Oharaeibacter diazotrophicus: one gene and its partner. The protein of the gene in region 1 binds, or shares a complex with, the protein of each later gene. Links are inferred from orthologs where the notes say so. Each region holds a gene or a part of one and is shown on either strand. Other genes may lie near its edges. The genes, in order: trxA and EDD54_RS06125.

The links.
Region 2: the proteins of trxA (region 1) and EDD54_RS06125 are in contact, whole or in part, in an NMR structure (PDB 2IPA), measured with the Bacillus subtilis proteins. The link is inferred for Oharaeibacter diazotrophicus from one-to-one orthologs.

The regions. Positions count from the first base shown.
Region 1 is NZ_SNXY01000008.1:472,554-481,348, reverse strand. What follows is about bases 6,096-8,795. They hold trxA (thioredoxin), read left to right. Parts: upstream 6,096-7,135; coding sequence 7,136-7,456; downstream 7,457-8,795. Other genes in these bases: EDD54_RS14480 (bifunctional folylpolyglutamate synthase/dihydrofolate synthase), read right to left, coding at 7,531-8,795; addA (double-strand break repair helicase AddA), read left to right, coding at 6,096-7,040. Also shown: EDD54_RS14500 (nucleotidyltransferase family protein), read left to right, coding at 1-407; double-strand break repair protein AddB, read left to right, coding at 412-3,537; more of addA, read left to right, coding at 3,534-6,095. UniProt on the Bacillus subtilis protein: Participates in various redox reactions through the reversible oxidation of its active center dithiol to a disulfide and catalyzes dithiol-disulfide exchange reactions.
Region 2 is NZ_SNXY01000006.1:1,290,058-1,299,116, forward strand. What follows is about bases 3,286-6,249. They hold EDD54_RS06125 (arsenate reductase ArsC), read right to left. Parts: upstream 5,042-6,249; coding sequence 4,529-5,041; downstream 3,286-4,528. Other genes in these bases: arsH (arsenical resistance protein ArsH), read left to right, coding at 3,286-3,417; arsC (arsenate reductase (glutaredoxin)), read right to left, coding at 3,418-3,825; EDD54_RS06120 (aquaporin), read right to left, coding at 3,831-4,532; EDD54_RS06130 (ArsR/SmtB family transcription factor), read right to left, coding at 5,053-5,391; EDD54_RS06135 (putative bifunctional diguanylate cyclase/phosphodiesterase), read right to left, coding at 5,576-6,249. Outside these bases: EDD54_RS06090 (PAS domain-containing protein), read left to right, coding at 1-644; EDD54_RS06095 (PadR family transcriptional regulator), read left to right, coding at 806-1,144; arsenite efflux MFS transporter ArsK, read left to right, coding at 1,424-2,668; more of arsH, read left to right, coding at 2,665-3,285; more of EDD54_RS06135, read right to left, coding at 6,250-7,765; EDD54_RS06140 (ceramide glucosyltransferase), read right to left, coding at 7,978-9,059. UniProt on the Bacillus subtilis protein: Catalyzes the reduction of arsenate [As(V)] to arsenite [As(III)]. In vitro, can dephosphorylate para-nitrophenyl phosphate (pNPP).

The DNA of each region.
Region 1 (8,795 bases):
ACCACCTCAACTCCGACTCGATCTGGATCGAGGGCGCCCGGCCCAACCTCCAGGTGCTCGCCGAGCGCTGGGACCCCGAGCGGATGGACGCCATGCTGATGCTGGCCTCGACGGTGTCGAGCGTCGGCTACGAGGGCATCGGCGACTTCGAGATGGACAAGGCCGGCGTGTTGTCGCGCCGGGCCGAGCGCACCGTCGCCCCCTTCGTCTACGCCGGCGCGGCGATCATCGATCCCAAGGTGTTCGCCGGCTTCGAAGCCGAACCCTTCTCGCTCAACGTGATCTTCGACCGCCTGATCGCCTCCGGCCGTCTCTACGGCATGCGCATGGACGGCATCTGGCTCCACGTCGGCACGCCCGAGGCGATCGGCGAGGCCGAGGCCAAGATCGCCCTGTCGGCGGCCTGACGTCATGACGCGGCCGGCGCGCGTCTTCACCGTCCCGCCCGCGGCCCCCTTCCTGCCGACGCTGTCGCGTGCCCTGGTCGAGGGCGTGCTGGTTCCCGGCCTCGACGTCCGTGCCGATCCGATGGCGCTCGCGGCCGTCACCGTCTACCTGCCGACCCGCCGCGCCGCCCGGGCCCTCGCCGGCGCGCTGTCGGACGCGCTCGGCGGCGGCACCGTGATCCTGCCGCGCATCCTGCCGCTCGGCGACGTCGACGACGACCCGGTCGACGCCGTCGCCGACCCCGTCGGCCTCGACCTGCCGCCGACCATTCCGCCGGCCGAGCGGCTGGTCGGCCTCGCCCGGCTGGTCTCCGACTGGCGCCGCCACGTCACCGCCGACCGCCTGCTCACCCCGTCGGGCCAACCGATCGCGGTGCCGACCTCGGCGGCCGAGGCGCTGCACCTCGCCGCCGACCTGCTCGCGCTCGTCGATCAGGCCGCCGCCGAAGGCGTCGACTGGGCGCTCCTGAGGACGCTGGTCCCCGACGACCACGCCGCCTGGTGGCAGCTCACCGCCACCTTCCTCGAGATCGCCACCACCGCCTGGCCGGCCCATCTCGCCGAGCGCGGCGCGATCGATCCGATCGACCGCCGCAGCCGCATGACCCGCGCCATCGCCGCCCGCTACGACGCCGCCGGCTCGCGCGGCCCTGTGATCGCCGCCGGCTCGACCGGCTCGGTGCCGGCGACGGCGACGCTGCTCGCCGCGATCGCCCGGCTGCCGCGCGGCGCCGTCGTGCTGCCCGGCCTCGATCTCGACCTCGACGACGCCACCTTCGCCGACCTGACGCCCGACGGCGGTCCCGGCGTGCCGAGCCATCCCCAGGGCGCGATGGCGCGCCTCCTCGCCACCATCGGCATCGGCCGCGACGAGGTCCGGACGCTCGGCACGATCTCCGCGCCTGCCGCCGCCCGCGCCCGGATCGTCTCCGAGGCGCTGCGTCCGGCCGAGACCACCGAGCGCTGGCCGGCCGTGGTCGCCGGCCTCGACGCCGATGCGGCCGGTACCGCCGCCGCTCTCGACGGCCTCGCCCTGGTCGAGGCCGCCAACGAAGCCGAGGAGGCGCTCGCCGTCGCGGTCGCGCTGCGCGAGACGCTGGAGACCCCGGGCGCCACCGCCGCCTTGGTCACCCCCGACCGCGGCCTCGCCCGCCGGGTCGCCGCCGAGCTCCGCCGTTTCGGCGTCGAGGCCGAGGACAGCGCCGGCGAGCCGCTCGCCCGCACCCGCCTCGGCGTGCTCGCGCTGCTGGTCGCCGAGGTGGTCGCCGAGGGGGCGCCGCCGGAGAAGGTGGTGGCGCTGGTCAAGCACCCGCTCGTCCGCTTCGGCCTGCCGCCGGACCGCCTCGCCGCCGCCGCCCGCGCGCTCGAGGTCGCGGTGCTGCGCGGTCCCCGGCTCGCCGCGGGCGTCCGGCCGCTCGTCGCGGCGGCGGACGTGCTGTGCCGCGCCGGCCGCTCCGGCCTCGGCGTCCACCCGGCGGTCGCCCGGCTCGACGCCGCCGCGGCCGCCGACGGCCGCCGGCTCGCCCAACGCCTCGGCGACGCCCTGTCGCCGCTGGAGGACCTCGGCAGCCGGCCGGTCGACCTGCGGGTGCTCGTCGGCGCCGGCCTCGCCGCGCTGCGCGCCGCCGCCCGCGACGAATCGGGCTCCGACGAGGCGCTGTTCGCGGGCCCCGCCGGCTCCGCCTTCGCCGGGTTGATGGTCGAGCATCTCGACGCCCGCGGCGACGGCCTCGCGGTCTCGCCCGCCGAATGGCCGGGCGTGCTTTCCGCGCTCATGACCGGCCGGCTGGTCCGCCGGCCGGCCCCGACCGCCCGGATCGCCATCCTCGGCCCGCTCGAGGCCCGCCTCCTCGCCTTCGACCGGCTCGTGCTCGGCGGCCTCGAGGAGGGCGTCTGGCCGCTCGCCACCGACACCGGGCCGTGGCTGTCGCGGCCGATGCGCGCGGCGCTGGCCTTCTCGCCGCCGGAGGTCCGCATCGGCCTCTCGGCCCACGACTTCACCCAGAGCCTCGGCGGCCGCGACGTGGTGCTGACCCGCTCGGTCAAGCGCGAGGGTGCGCCGACGGTGGCGACGCGCTTCCTGCAGCGCCTGACCGGCCTGATCGGCGAGACGCGGACCGGCGTGCTCGCCGCGGCCGGCCGCCGTTTCGTCGCAATCGCCCGCCGGCTCGACGACCGTCCGGCCGAGGACCGCGCGGACCGGCCCCAGCCGAAGCCGCCCGTCACGGCGCGGCCGGTGTCGCTGTCGGTCACCGAGATCGAAACCTGGATCCGCGACCCCTACGCCATCTACGCCCGCCGCATCCTGCGCCTCGAGCCGCTGCCGGCGCTTGGCGAACGCCCGCATTTCGGCACCCGCGGCTCGGCGCTGCACGACATCTTCGCCCGCTTCGCGCTCGAGTGGACCGGCCGCCCGTTCGACGACGCCGCGGTGGCCCGGCTGGTTGCGATCGGCCGCGAGGTGTTCGACCGCGAGTTCGGCGCCTACCCCGAGATCCACGCCCTGTGGTGGCCGCGCTTCGTCGCCGCCGCGGACTTCGTCGTGCGGGACTTCGAGGCCGGCCGCGACGCGGTCGAGCGCCTCCCCGAGGTGGCGGGGGAGCTGAAACTGCCGGCCGGCGCGGGCGAATTCCGCCTGCGCGGGCGGGCCGACCGCGTCGACGTCCGCGCCGACGGCATGCTGTCGATCGTCGACTTCAAGACCGGTCAGGCCCCGACCGCCCGCCAGATCGCCACCGGCAACGCCCCGCAGCTGCCGCTCGAAGGCGCGATCGCCCGGCGCGGCGGCTTCCCGACCCTCGCAGCCGCGCCGGTCGCCGACCTAACCCACGTGGTGCTGCGCGGCATCCGCGGCCGCGACGACGTCGTGGTCTACGCCGGCTACGCCTCGAAGGACCTGACGCTGAGCCTCGAGGAAACCATCGACGAGGCCGAGCGCCGCCTCGCCGCCCTGGTCGCCGCCTACGCCGACCCGGACAAGGGTTATCTCTCGCGCGCCCATCCTTACCGCAGCGACGACGCCGGCCCCTACGACCACCTCGCCCGGGTGATGGAATGGTCGATCGGCGCCGACGGGGAGGACGGCGAATGAGCGCGGTGCCCCCGGAGACCGTCCGGCGCCAACGCCTCGCCACCGATCCCGGCGCCTCCGCCTTCGTGTCGGCCAACGCCGGGTCGGGCAAGACCTACGTCCTGACGCGCCGGGTGATCCGGCTGATGCTCGCCGGCTGCGATCCCGGCCGCATCCTCTGCCTGACCTTCACCAAGGCCGCGGCGGCGGAGATGGCCAACCGCGTCTTCGCCCTGCTCGGCCGCTGGGCCACCGTGCCCGACGCGGTGCTCGCCGCCGAGATCGCCGAGATCGAGGCCGCCGCGCCCTCGCGCGAGCGCCTGCTCGCCGCCCGGCGCCTGTTCGCCCGCGCCCTCGAGACCCCCGGCGGCCTCAAGGTCCAGACCATCCACGCCTTCGCCGAGGCGCTGTTGCAGCGCTTCTCGGTCGAAGCCAACCTCTCCGGCCGCTTCGAGGTGCTCGACGACCGCGCCGCCGCGTTGCTGCGCGCCGAGGCCAAGGCGCGCACCGTGCGCGAGACCGTGGCCGCGCCGGACGGCCCGGTGGCGCAGGCGCTCGCCGAGCTCCTCGCCGACACCGCCGACGACACCGTCGACCGCGCGCTGGCCGCCATGGTCGACGAGCGCGAGGCCTTCCTGGCCTGGGTTCGCCGCCACCACGACCTTGCCGCCGCGCTCGCCGCCTTGCCGGTCGAGCTCGGCGTGCCCGCCGGCACGAGCGAGGCCGACGTCGTCGCCGCCATCCCCGACGGTGCCTTCGGGCCGGGCCTGCTCGCCGAACTCCTGCCGGTGCTGGACGGCGCCGGTGCCAACTCCGTCAAGCTCGCCCGCGCCTTCCGCGACGCCCTCGACACCAGCCATCCGGAGGCCCGCGCCGAAGCCTGGGCGGCAGTGTTCTGCAAGGACGACGGCAGCCCGCGCAGCGCCAAGAGCGCGATCGTCAACGCCGTCGAGGCGGCGCTGCCCGGCACCCGCGAGCGCTTCGCCGCCGAAGCCGAGCGGATCGGCCGCCTGCTCTCCGCCCGCGCCGCCTTCGGCACGGCCCGGCGCACCGCCGCGCTCGCCCGCCTCGCCGACCGCACCATCGGCCACTACCAGGCCCTCAAGGCCGCCGCCGGCGCGCTCGACTACGACGACCTGATCCTGCGCGCGGCGACGCTGCTGTCGCGCTCCGACGCGGCCGCCTGGGTGCAGTACAAGCTCGACCAGGGCCTCGACCACATCCTCGTCGACGAGGCGCAGGACACCAGCCCGGCGCAGTGGCGGATCGTGCGGGCGCTCGCCGGCGATTTCTTCGCCGGCGAAGGAGCGCGCGGGCGCACCGTCCGCACCCTGTTCGCCGTCGGTGACGAGAAGCAGTCGATCTACTCGTTCCAGGGCGCCGCGCCGGAGCTGTTCGGCGCCACCCGCCGCGACGTCGCGGGCGAGGTGCGCGGCGCCGGCGGCGCCTTCCACCAGATCGAGCTGACGGTGTCGTTCCGCTCCGCGCCCGACGTGGTCAAGGGCGTCGACCGAGTCTTCGCAGCCCCGGAGGCCCACGCCGGGCTGACCTCGGGCGGCGGCGGCACCGTCCACGAGACCGTGCGCGGCGACGCGCCGGGCCTCGTCGAGGTCTGGCCCGAGACCGAAGCGGAGAAGGCGCCGGAGCCCGAGCGCTGGGAGGACCCGGTCGACCGCGTCGGCCGGGGCGGCGCCGACCGGAGGCTCGCCGAGCGCGTCGCCGACGAGATCGCCGGCTGGGTCGCCCGCGGCGAACCGCTCGGCGGCGAGGGCCGGCCGATCCGCCCCGGCGACGTTCTGATCCTGGTGCGCCGGCGCGGCCCCTTCGTCGAAGCGGTCAACCGGGCGATGAAGCAGCGCGGCCTCGCCGTCGCCGGCGCCGACCGGCTCGACGTCACCGGCCACGTGATCGCCGCCGACCTCCTCGCCGCCGCCCGGGTCGCGCTGCTGCCCGACGACGACCTCGGCCTTGCAGCGGTGGCGAAGTCGCCGCTGGTCGGCCTCTCCGAGGACGAGCTTTTCCGCCTCGCCCACGGTCGGACCGACGGCCTCCACGCCGCCGTCCGCGCCGCCGCCGCGGCCGGCGATCCCGCCGCCCGCCGCCTCGCCGACCGGCTGGACGTCTGGACCGCACGGGCCCGGCGGCTCGAACCGCACGCCTTCTTCGCCGAGATCGTCGGGCCCGACGGTGCCCGCGCCGCCTATCGCGCTCGCTTCGGCCGCGAGGCCGACGAGGTGATCGACGAGTTCCTCGGCCTCGTCTTCGCCTTCGAGGACCGCGAGACCGCCAGCCTGCAGGGCCTCGTCTGCCGGCTCGGCGACCTCGACGAGGAGGTCAAGCGCGAGGTCGACGCCGGCCGCGACGAGGTCCGCGTCATGACCGTGCACGGCGCCAAGGGCCTCGAGGCGCCGGTGGTGTTCCTGGTCGATCCCGGCGACGCGCCGTCGAGCGCCCGCCACGCCCCCGCGGTGGTGACGCTCGGCGACGCCCCCGGCGCAGCGCTGGTCTGGGTCCAGCCGGGTCTGAAGCCGCTGCCGGTCGCTGCCGAACTCGACCGCCACCGGATCGAGCAGGAGAGCGAATACCGCCGCCTGCTCTACGTCGGCCTGACACGCGCGCGCGACCGCCTGATCGTCGCCGGCATCCGCAGCGACCGCGTCCGGCCCGACGGCCGCTGGCACACGCTGGTGGCCGGTGCGCTCTCGGCCGAAGCGGAGGTGGTGAAGGACCGCGCCGGTGCGGTGACCGCCTGGCGCTGGCGCCTGTCGACGGCGAAGCGGCCCTTGCCCGGGGCCGGCGCCTCGGCCGTCGCCGCGCCCGCGCCGGAGCCGCCGCTGCCCGACTGGCTGTTCCGCCGCGCCCCGTCCGAGCCGGCGCCGCGGCTCTTGACGCCATCGTCGGCCGCCGAGCACCTCGGCGTCGCCGCGCCGGCCGGCCCGCGCCGCGACCCGATCGAGGCGGTCCGCCGGCCCGACGGCGAGGCCAGCTTGCGCGGCCGTCTCGTCCATCGCCTGCTCGAGGTGCTGCCCGAGATCGAGCCGGCCGAACGCGGTCCCCGCGCCGCCGCCTGGATCGCCCGCGAGGCGCCGGCACTCGATCCGGCCGAGCGCGACGGCCTCGTCGCCATGGCGCTCGGCGTCGTCGCCGATCCCGCCCTCGCCGACCTGTTCGGGCCGGCCGGCCGGGCCGAGATCGGCATCGCCGGCGAACTGGTCGACGCCGCCGGCGGCCGCGTCCTCGTCTCCGGCCAGATCGACCGCATGGCGGTCACCCCCGACGCGGTCCTCGTCGTCGACTTCAAGACCAACCGGGTGGTGCCCGACGCGATGCCGCCCGCCTATGTCGCCCAGCTCGCGCTCTACCGCCGCCTGCTCGTCGAGCGCGCGGGCGGCCGGAAGGTGCGCTGCGCGATCCTGTGGACCGAAACCGGCCGCCTCGACGAGGTGCCCGCCGCCGTGCTCGACGCCGCGGTCGCGGAAATCCTCACGCAGATGGGATCGTCCGGCCGGACCGGCCGTTCTTGACGGGATGCGGGGGCGCCCATAGGTTCGGTCGACTTCCGCCCCACCCGCGCCGGCACCGGCCGGCCGACATCCAGACGGCGGAATCGGAGTGACCGATGGCGACCAAGAAAGTGACCGACCAGACGTTCGACGCGGACGTGCTGGGCTCGTCGACCCCCGTGGTGGTGGACTTCTGGGCCGAGTGGTGCGGCCCCTGCCGCATGATCGCGCCGGCGCTCGACGAGATCGCCTCCGAGCTCGACGGCAAGGTCGAGATCGCCAAGCTGAACATCGACGAGAACGCCAACACCGCGATCAAGTACGGCGTCCGCTCGATCCCGACCCTGATCCTGTTCAAGGACGGCCAGCCGGCCGCCATGAAGGTCGGCGCCGCCCCCAAGGGCGTGCTGTCGGACTGGATCAAGACCGCGATCTGAGCCCGCGCGTCCGCGCGAAGGCGGAACACGAGCCCCCGGCGTTCCGCGCCGGGGGCTTCGTCGTTTCGGCCCCTTTACTTCGGTGGGGTGCCGTTGTCGTCGAGCACGGCGCCGGCGAGGTAGAGCGAGCCGCAGATCAGGATCCGCGGCGCCCTCTCGGGCGTCCAGCGCTCGGCGAGCAGGCGGAGCGCCGCCAGCGGGGTCTCGATCGGCTCGGCCGAGAGACCGGCCGCCCGCGCCGCCTCGGCGAGCGCCGCCGGGTCGCGCGAGGCGTCCGAATGCGGGATCGGCACGGTGAAGACGTGACGGACGAGGCCCTGGAACGGCGCGAAGAAGCCGGTGGGATCCTTGGTGTTCAGCATGCCGGCGATCAGGAACAGCGGCCGCTCGACCCGGTCCTCGAGGTCGGCCATGGCGCTCGCCACCACCTCGCCGGCGCCGGGATTGTGACCGCCGTCGAGCCAGATCTCCGCGCCCTTCGGCGCCGCGTCGACCAGCCGGCCATGGCCGAGCCGCTGCAGGCGCGCCGGCCAGTCCACCGTCTCGAGGCCGCGCTCGATCGCCGCCACCGGCACGTCGAGCCCGCTCGCCCGGAGCGCGGCGACGGCGCCGCCGGCGTTCTGGATCTGGTGACGGCCGGGCAGCCGCGGCCGCGGCAGGTCGAGGAGGCCGTCGTCGTCCTGGAACACCAGCCGGCCGCGCTCCTCGTAGGCGGTCCAGTCCTGGCCACCGATCAGCAGCGGCCCGGCGCCGACCCGGCGGGCGACGTCCTCGAACACGGCGCGGACCGGATCCGACGGCGGCTGCACCACGGCGGGCCGGCCGCGCTTGAAGATGCCGGCCTTCTCGAAGGCGATCTTCTCGACGGTGTCGCCGAGGAAGGTCTGGTGGTCGAGCGAAATCGCGGTCACCACCGAGACCAGCGGCGCGTCGATCACGTTGGTGCTGTCGAACCGGCCTCCGAGGCCGACCTCGAGCAGCAGGATGTCGGCGGGCACCTCGGCGAACAGCAGGAAGCCGGCGGCGGTCAGCAGCTCGAACAGGGTGATCGGCTCGTCGCCGTTGGCCTTCTCCACCCGCGCCAGCGCGTCGGTCAGCCGGGCGTCGTCGACGATCCGGCTGACGCCGGGCGCCTCGGCGAGGCGGAAGCGCTCGTTGAAGGTGACGAGATGCGGCGAGGTGTCGGTGTGGACCCGGTATCCGGCCGCCTCCAGCATCGCCCGGAGGAAGGCGACCGTGGAGCCCTTGCCGTTGGTGCCGGCGACGTGGAACACCGGCGGCACCCGCCGCTCGGGATTGCCGAGCGCGGCCAGCAGCCGCTCGATCCGGCCGAGCGTCA
Region 2 (9,059 bases), on another replicon or contig:
TGGAGGGCTTCGACGTCACCGACCGCACCCTCGCCGAGGAGAAGCAGACGCTGATCCTGCGCGAGATGAGCCACCGCGTGAAGAACCTCTTCGCGATCGTGCTCGGGATGATCTCCTCGACCGCCCGTCGCGCGAAGACCCCCGCCGACATGGCGGCCGCGCTGCAGGGCCGGCTGCGCGCCCTCGCCGCCGCCCATGACCTCGTCCGCCCCGGCTTCGAGACCGACGGCACGAACGGCTCGCGCGCCTCGCTCGACCGGCTGATCCGGGCCGTCGTCGGCCCGCATCTCGACGAGCCGGGTCGGCTCGCCGCCGACGGTCCGGAGATCCTGCTCGGCGAGCAGGCGGCCACGGCGCTGGCGCTGCTGCTCCACGAGACCGCGACCAACGCGGTCAAGTACGGCGCGCTGTCGGTGCCGGGCGGCCGGGTCGACGTTGCGTGGACGACGGTTTCCGGCGCGCTCGAGCTGACGTGGACGGAGAGCGGCGGCCCGGAGCCGCGCGCGCCGAGCAAGCTCGGCTTCGGCAGCCTGTTGGTCGAGCGCAGCGTCACCGGCCAATTGCGCGGCAGCCTGACGCGGACGTGGCGGCCCGAGGGGCTGCTGAAGCAAGTCACCATCCCCACCGACGCGCTGGCGAACTGACCCGCTCCGCGGGGTCACGATTCGCAGTCGCCGCCCGAGCGGCGGTTGACACCTCGATCATCGAGGTGTATCGACCAGCAATGCCTAGCACCTCGATGCATCCAGTGCCGAAGCCCTCTCCCGATCTCACAAGCCGGGCGTATTGGAACGGCACCATCAAGATGAGCCTGTCGAAGCTGTTCATCCTCCGGGTGCTCTGCGACCGGCCGATGCACGGCTACGACATCGCCCGCACGGTCGAGCAGACCACCAACGGCTGCTGCTCGCCGTCCGAGGGCACGATCTACCCGGTGCTGCGCGACTTCGAGGAAAACGGCCTCGTCACCCACGAGACCGACGTCGTCTCGGGGCGCGAGCGCAAGGTCTACACGCTGACCGACAAGGGCCGCGAGGCGCTGCGGGTCGCGGTCGACGCCTGGATCGAGATCACCGACGCTCTGGTCGCGGCCGACAAGGTCGTGCCGCGGACGACGACGCCGGGAAGCGCCTGCTGCGGATGAGCGCCCCCTCTTTTTCGGCTCCCGGCATCGACCATCGAGGCATCGATGGGCAAGGCGGAGGACGGATCATGGATGGAGACTTGCGGACCGCGGGTCGCACGGCGGGCTGCTGCGGCGGGCCGGCGCCGGCGGCCGTCGACGCCTGCTGCGCGGCGGACGCGACGGCGAAGGCGTCCGGTGAGGCCGGCTGCGGCTGTTCCACGCCGGCGCCGCTCGCCGACGCCGCGCCGGCGGGTGGGTGCCGTGCGCCCCTGCCGGTGGCCGTGGATGCGTGAGCGGATGCGGAGGTCCGCCCTCTCCCTCGGCCCGACGGCCGTCGTCTGGACGCTCGGCGTCACCCAGATCGTCGGCTACGGCACGCTCTACTACAGCTTCGCGATCCTCGCCGGCGACGTGGCAGTGAGCTTCGCCGTGCCGGTGTCGCGGATCTTCGGGCTGTTCTCGCTGGCGCTGCTGGTCGGCGGTTTCGCCGCGCCCTTCGTCGGCCGGTGGATCGACCGCCACGGCGCGCCGCGGGTGATGGCCGCGGGCTCGGTGGCGGCGTCGGTCGCGCTGGCGGCGGTGGCACTCGCCCCCGGCCCGACGAGCTTCGCCGCCGCGCTGATCCTGATGGAAGTCGTCTCGGCGGCGGTGCTCTACGACGCCGCCTTCACGGCGCTGGTCCAGATCCGCGGCCGCGACGCGCGCCGACGCATCGGGCACCTGACGCTGATCGCGGGCTTCGCCTCGACGATCTTCTGGCCGCTGACCACGTGGCTGCACGGCTGGCTCGACTGGCGCTCGGTGATGCTCGCCTTCGCCGCCGCCAACCTGATCGTCGCCGCGCCGCTGCACCTCCTGCTGCTCGCCGCGCGCCCGGGCCGCGACACGGCCGGCGATGCGCCGGAGCGTACACCGGCCGTGGCGGTGGATCCGCCGCCGCCGCCGGCGCTCGCCCGGCGGATGTTCGTGCTGGTGACCGCGGGTTTCGCCCTGTCCGGCTTCCTGCTCTCGGCGCTGCTGGCGCAGATGGTGCCGGCGCTGACCGCCCTCGGGCTCGGCGGGTCGGCACTGGTGGTCTCGACCCTGTTCGGGCCGGCCCAGGTGCTGGTGCGCTTCGTCAACCTCGTCTTCGGCGTCCGCCGCCACCCGCTGTTCGTCACCTTGTTCGGCATGACGATGCTGCCGCTCGCCGTGCTGATCCTGGCGACGACCGCGCCGGCGGTCGCGGGTGCGGTGGTCTTCGCGGTGCTGCTCGGCTTCGGCTCCGGCCTGAAGAGCATCGTCCAGGGAACGCTGCCGCTCGCCCTGTTCGGTACGGCGTCCTACGGCAGCCGGCTCGGCCGGATGGCCCTGGCGCGGCAGTTCCTGGCCGCCGCCGCGCCCTTCGCCTTCGCCTGGCAGCTGGAGACCCGGGGCCCGACCGTGGCGCTCGCCACACTCGTGGCGGTCGGCCTGCTCGGGCTCGCGGCCTTCGCCGCGGTCGCGCGCCTCAGGGACCGCGCCGCCGCGCCCTCGACAATCACCGCCAAGGGACGACCATGAGAGGCACCGACCTTCCCGACCACGACGTCTTCCCGGCCCTCGACGCGCGCTTCCTGGAGCCGATCGACGCCGCCGCACTGATCCCGCCCGGCGGCGCGACGCATCCGCCGCGGATCCTGCTGCTCTACGGCTCGCTCCGGGACCGCTCCTACAGCCGCCTGCTCGCCTACGAATGCGCCCGGCTGCTCGAGCGCTTCGGATGCGAGACCCGGATCTACGATCCGGCCGGGCTGCCGCTGCCCGACGGCGCGCCCGCCGATCACCCGAAGGTGCAGGAGTTGCGCGCCCTGTCCGACTGGTCGGAGGGGCAGGTCTGGGTCAGCCCGGAGCGCCACGGCGCGATCACCGGCATCATGAAGGCGCAGATCGACTGGATCCCGCTCGCGATCGGCGCGATCCGGCCGACCCAGGGGCGCACGCTCGCGGTCTGCCAAGTGTCCGGCGGATCGCAGTCCTTCAACGCCGTCAACACGTTGCGCCTGCTCGGCCGCTGGATGCGGATGGTCACGATCCCCAACCAGTCCTCGGTCTCGAAGGCGTTCCAGGAGTTCGACGACGCCGGCCGGATGAAACCCGGCCCGCTCTACGAGCGCGTCGTCGACGTGATGGAGGAACTGGTCAAGTTCACCTATCTCACCCGCGACCGCTCGGCCTATCTGACGAGCCGCTACAGCGAACGGCGCGAGGCCGGCCTGAAGGCGGAGAGCGCGGCGGCGGACCTCGCCCGGCGCTCCGGCGCGACCGGCTGATCAGTCGGGCAGGACGGCGACCATTTCGCCGTCCTCCTTGGTGAAGGTCGCCGGCGGATTGTCGAGGAGGCCCAGCACCCGCTCGGACGGCCGGCACAGCCGGACGCCCTTGTCGGTGACGACGATCGGCCGGTTGATCAGGATCGGATGCGCCATCATGAAGTCGACGATTTCGTCGTCGGTCCACTTCGGATCGGCGAGGCCGAGATCGGCGTAGGGCGTGCCCTTCTCGCGCAGCAGCGCGCGCGGCGCGATCCCCATGCGCGCGATCAGGTCGACCAGCGTCTCGCGGCTCGGCGGCGTCTTCAGGTACTCGACGACGGTCGGCTCCTCGCCGCTCGCCCGGATCATCGCCAGCGTGTTGCGGGACGTGCCGCAGGCGGGGTTGTGGTAGATCGTGACGGGCAAGGCGTTCACTCCGCAGGGGTTGCTACAGGGGCGGCGGCCGCCCTCGGGGCTGCGAGCAGCCAGCCCGCGAGGCCGAGGGCGAGGAAGGCCCCGGCGAATTCGGCGAGGACGAAGCCGGGCAGATCGGCCGGCCGGATGCCGGAGAAGGTGTCGGTCAGGCTGCGGGCGATCGCCACCGCCGGGTTGGCGAAGGACGTCGACGCCGTGAACCAGTAGGCGGCCGTGATCGTGAGGCCGACCAGCACCGGGACCGCGTCCGGCCGGAAACGCAGTCCGCCGAGGACGACCGTGACCAGGGTGAAGGTGGCGACCACTTCGGCCAACCACTGCGACGCACCCGTCCGCACCGTGGCCGAGACGGCGAACGGGGCGTGCTCGAACATCAGGTGCGCGACCAGCGTGCCGGCCACGCCGCCGAGGACCTGCGCGGCCACGTAGGCGAGCCCCTCGCCGGCGGCGAGTTCGCGCCGAGCGACGAACACCGCCGTCACCGCCGGGTTGAAGTGGGCGCCCGAGATCGGGCCGAGGATGGTGATCAGCACGACCAGAATCGCGCCGGTCGGGATGGTGTTGCCGAGGAGCGCGAGGGCGACGTCCGCGGTCAGTCGATCGGCCATGATGCCCGACCCGACCACGGTCGCGACCAGGACGGCGGTGCCGAGCGCCTCGGCGACGAGGCGGCGCGGAAGATCGGGGCGGGCGGTCACGGGCGGTCCTCTGCGGTCGTCCGACCGATGTCGTCCAGCTTCTTCTGGAGCGACAGCCGGTCGAGGCTCGTCACGGGCAGGTTGACGAAGACGCCGATCCGGGCGTTCAGCTGCCGATAGGCGTCGGCGAAGGCGAGCGCCTTCTCCGTGTCCGTCCCCTCCACCGCGGCGGGGTCGGGAACGCCCCAGTGCGCCGTCATCGGCTGGCCCGGCCAGACCGGGCAGGCCTCCGCGGCGGCGCTGTCGCAGACCGTGAAGACGAAGTCCATCTTCGGCGCCCCCGCCACGGCGAACTCGTCCCAGCTCTTCGAGCGGGCGAAGGCGGTGTCGAAACCCGACTGTCGCAGCAGACGGATCGCGAAGGGATTGACCTCGCCCTTCGGCTGGCTGCCCGCCGAATGGGCGCGGAAGCGGCCCTGGCCGAGCTTGTTCAGGATGGCCTCGGCCAGGATCGAACGGGCGGAGTTGCCCGTGCAGAGGAAGAGGACGTCGAAGGTCCGGTCGGACATGGGGCGCTCCATCAGCAGCCGCAGCTCTCGGGATCGGGCGATCCGAGACCGGCGCAGAGTTCGGGACGGCCGCCGCAGCAGTCGGCGGTGAGGAAGGTGATCAGGTCGCGCACGCGCTCGATCGCGACCGCGTAGCGGATGTTGCGTCCGTCGCGGCGCGAGACGACCAAACCGGCCCGCTCGAGATTGGCGAGGTGGAAGGACATCGCCGTCGGCGGCACGGCGAGCTCCGCCGCGATCTCGCCCGACGGCATCCCCTCCGGACCCTTGCGGACGAGCAGCCGGAAGGCGTCCAGGCGGACCTGGTGCCCGAGGGCGACGAAGGCGGGGACGGCTTGGAGATCGTTCAACATACAATCCTACAAGCACGCTTGTAATGTCACAATCAAGCGGACTTCGATCTCCCGCGCGTGGTCGGTCGCGCGGTCGGTCGCGCGCCCGCGGCGGCGGCGACGCGCGCGGCCGGAGAACCGGCCACGCGTCGGGCACCCGGGTCCGAGATCCGATCGAAAGGGACGCCCCGTGCCGCGGGGATCAGAGCGCGAGGCGGCGCGGCGCGAGGTCCTGGCGCCGGCGGTCCGGCGAGACGAAGTCCTCGAGCGCGGCGGGACGGCCGAGCAGGTAGCCCTGCAGGCGGTCGCAGCCGAGCGTGCGCAGGAGTTCGGCCTGCTCGGCGGTCTCGACGCCCTCGGCGACGCTGACCATGCCGAGCCGGCGCGCGAGGTTCACGACCGCCTCGACGATGGCGAGGCTGGAGGGGTCGGACGCGATGGTGTCGACGAAGGAGCGGTCGATCTTGACGACGTCCACCGGCAGGCTCTTCAGGTGCGACAGCGAGGCGTGGCCGGTGCCGAAGTCGTCGAGGGCGACGCGAACGCCGCGTTCGCGCAGCGCCCCGAGACAGGCGCCGATCTCGTCCTGGACACCCTCCAGGAACACGGTCTCGGTGACCTCGAGGACCACTTTGGACAGGTCGACGCCGAAGCGGGCGAAGCCGGTGGTCAGGCGCTCGACGAGATCGCCGCGGGCGAAGTCCGACGAACCGACGTTGATGCCGATCGACGGTGCGAGCCCGTGCAGATCGCGCCAAAGGTGATACTGCCCGGCGACCAGACGAATCATCCGGCTGGTGACGTGGTGCGACAGGTTGGCGTCCTGCAACGCGGCGTGGAACGCGCCAGCCGGCACGACCGTCCCGTCGGCGGCGACGAGGCGGACCAGGGCCTCGAAGCTGGTGACGCCCCCGCTGGCGGCATCGACCACCGGCTGGTAGTGCGCGATCAGGCGATCCTCGAAGATGGCGCTCTCGAGCCGCTGGATCGCGCCGATCCGCTCCATGATCCGGGTGCGCAGTTCGGCGTTGAAGGCGACGCAGCCGCCGCGGACGTGCTCCTTGGCGTGATGCAGCGCGAAGTCGGCGCTCTGGTAGCAGACGTCGGGATCGCTGCCGGGCTCGACCTCGGCGAGGCCGACGCTGACGCGTGGCATGATGCTGATCCGCCCGGCCGTGAGCGGTCGCTGCGCCAGTCGGAGGATCCGCCGCGCCAGCGCGGGAACGGCGTCGGCGGCGTCGGTGGCGACCAGCACGGCGAACTCGTCGCCGCCGAGACGATAGGCCCGGCCGCCCGCGGGCACGATCTCGGTCAGTTTGCGGGCAAGGTCGACCAGCACGAGGTCGCCGGTGGCGTGACCGTGGGCGTCGTTGATGATCTTGAAGGCGTCGAGGTCGAGCAGCAGCAGCCCGACCCGTCGGTCGCCGGCGAGCCGCGTGCGCAGGTCCTCGCGAAAGCGGCGCAGGTTGCCGAGACCGGTCAGGGCGTCCGTGTTGGCGATCTCCTCCAGCGCCTGCTTGCCGCGGTACTCCTCCGAGACGTCGCGGACGATGCCGAACAGGCTGCGCGCCTTGCCGTCGACCATCTCGACGTCGCTGACCACGTGGACCCAGCGCGCCTCGCCCGCCGGCGTCACGATGCGGTAGTCCTTGTTGACGGGGATGGCGATGCCGCGCCGCGCGGCGTCGAGGCGCAGGCGCATCTCCTCGCGGTCCTCGGGGGCGTAGCAGGCGAGCACGGTCCCCGAATCGAGCGGCGCGCCGACGGGGATGCCGACGTTGCGGTAGACCTGATCGGACCACTGGATGGTACCGTCCTCGAGGTCGAGCCGGAAGCCGCCGACCTTGGCGGAGGCCTCGGTCTGCCGGAACCGAGCCTCGCGCAGGTCGACCTCGTGCTTCAACTCGACGAAGTTCTCGCGCACCAGCGCCAGCTGCAGGACCGTCTCGGCGATGGCGCGGAGATCGCCGAGTTGCGCGAGCACCGTATCGGGCGCGTGCAATTCGGGACCGAGCACGCAGAGCGCGCCGATCGTCTCGCCCTCGATTCCGAGCGGGACCCCGACATAGCTGCGCACGCCCATGGTGCGGACGAGCCCGTTCGCCGCGAAGCGCGGGTCGCCGGCGGCGTCGGCGACGACGAGCGGGCGGCGGGTGTCGACCACCACCTTGCAGAAGGAGCCCGTCAGCGGAGCCTCGGTGTCGTCGGCGCCGTAGCGGGCGATGAAGCGCTGGCGGTCGTGGTCGACATAGGTCAGGAGCGCGATCGGATAGCCGCTCGACGAGGCGGCAAGGTGCAGCACGGGGTCGAAGGTGCCGCCTTCGATCCCGAGAACCACCTCGCGGAGCTGCAACGCCTTGGCGCCGTGTAGCGACCTCTCCGACCCACCCATTCGGGCACTCGCTGGAACCTCGATGACCACCATCGAAGATGATACATCTTGAGCGGTCCAGGAGTTAATATTGTGTGTTCTTCGATCGCGGCGGGCAATCGCCGCGCGTCTTTCCATTTATGCGCGCACAACCTTAACACGGCGACGGCGGGTTGACGCAAGGGAATGCGTCCCCTCGTCGCGATATGTCGGATGTTCCCCGGCGGGATCGGTCAGCGCCAGCCGGCGGCGAGTTCGCGGATGCGCTCGCCGACGCGGCGGCGGGCGCGGGCGAGACGTCCGGGCTCTTCGGCGGCGACGGTCATGTCGTTGCCGCGCCACGTAAAGCCGTCGCCGGCGAGCGCGGCCGCCCACAGCAGCGGCAGCGCGGCGTCGCGCAGCAGCTTGGCGGCGAGACCGCGCACCGACAGCGGCCAGCCGGAGACCCGGTCGAGCGCCACCTCGGCGCCGTACCAGACCAGGGCGTAGGCCGCGACCGCCTCGGCCGGCCAGACGCCGTTCGCCGCGAGCACGACGGCGCCGGCGATCGGTAGCGCGCCGCCGGCGAGGAGCTCGGGCGCGAAGAACAGCGGGAAGGAGGCGCGGCGCAGCCGGGCCCAGCGCAGCTGACGGCGCCAGACCTCGCCGATGGTGCGCCGGCCGAGCGGCTGCGGATAGGGCCGGTCGACGAGCCGGACCGAGAGGCCGGCCTCGCGCACCACCTTGGTGGAAGCGGCGTCCTCGGCCACCTCGGCGGCGAGACGGTCGATGCCGCCGGCGCGGTCGAGCAGCGGACGGTACCAGAACATCGACTTGCCCTGGGCGAAGCCGAGGCCGACGGTGTCGGCGACCAGCTGCCAGCGCGCCTGGAAGCCGTTGAGCCAGGCGCATTCGACCTCGGCCCACAGGTTGGCGGGCGCGACACCGATCGGCGGCGAGCAGACGAGGCCGGTGCGCTCGTCCCAGCGCGCCATCGAGCGGCCGAGGAAGTCGGGCGCCATCAGCACGTTGCTGTCGACCATGGCGATCCAGTCGTGCCGCGCCGCCGCCCAGCCCTTGACCACGTTGTTGAGCTTGGGGTTGACGCTGATGCGGTCGTCGCCGACCAGCAGCCGCGCCTCGCGCTCCGGATGGGCGGCGATCAGCCGGCGCACCAGCGGCACCACCGGATCGTCGGCCGAGGCGACGCAGAACACGATCTCGTAGTCGGGATGGTCGAGCCCGAAGCTGCTGGCGAGCGTCGCCTCGACCGCGTTCTCGAGCCCGCAGACCGGCCGGAGCAGCGTCACCGGCGGGCGGCGCGCCGACAGCGCGC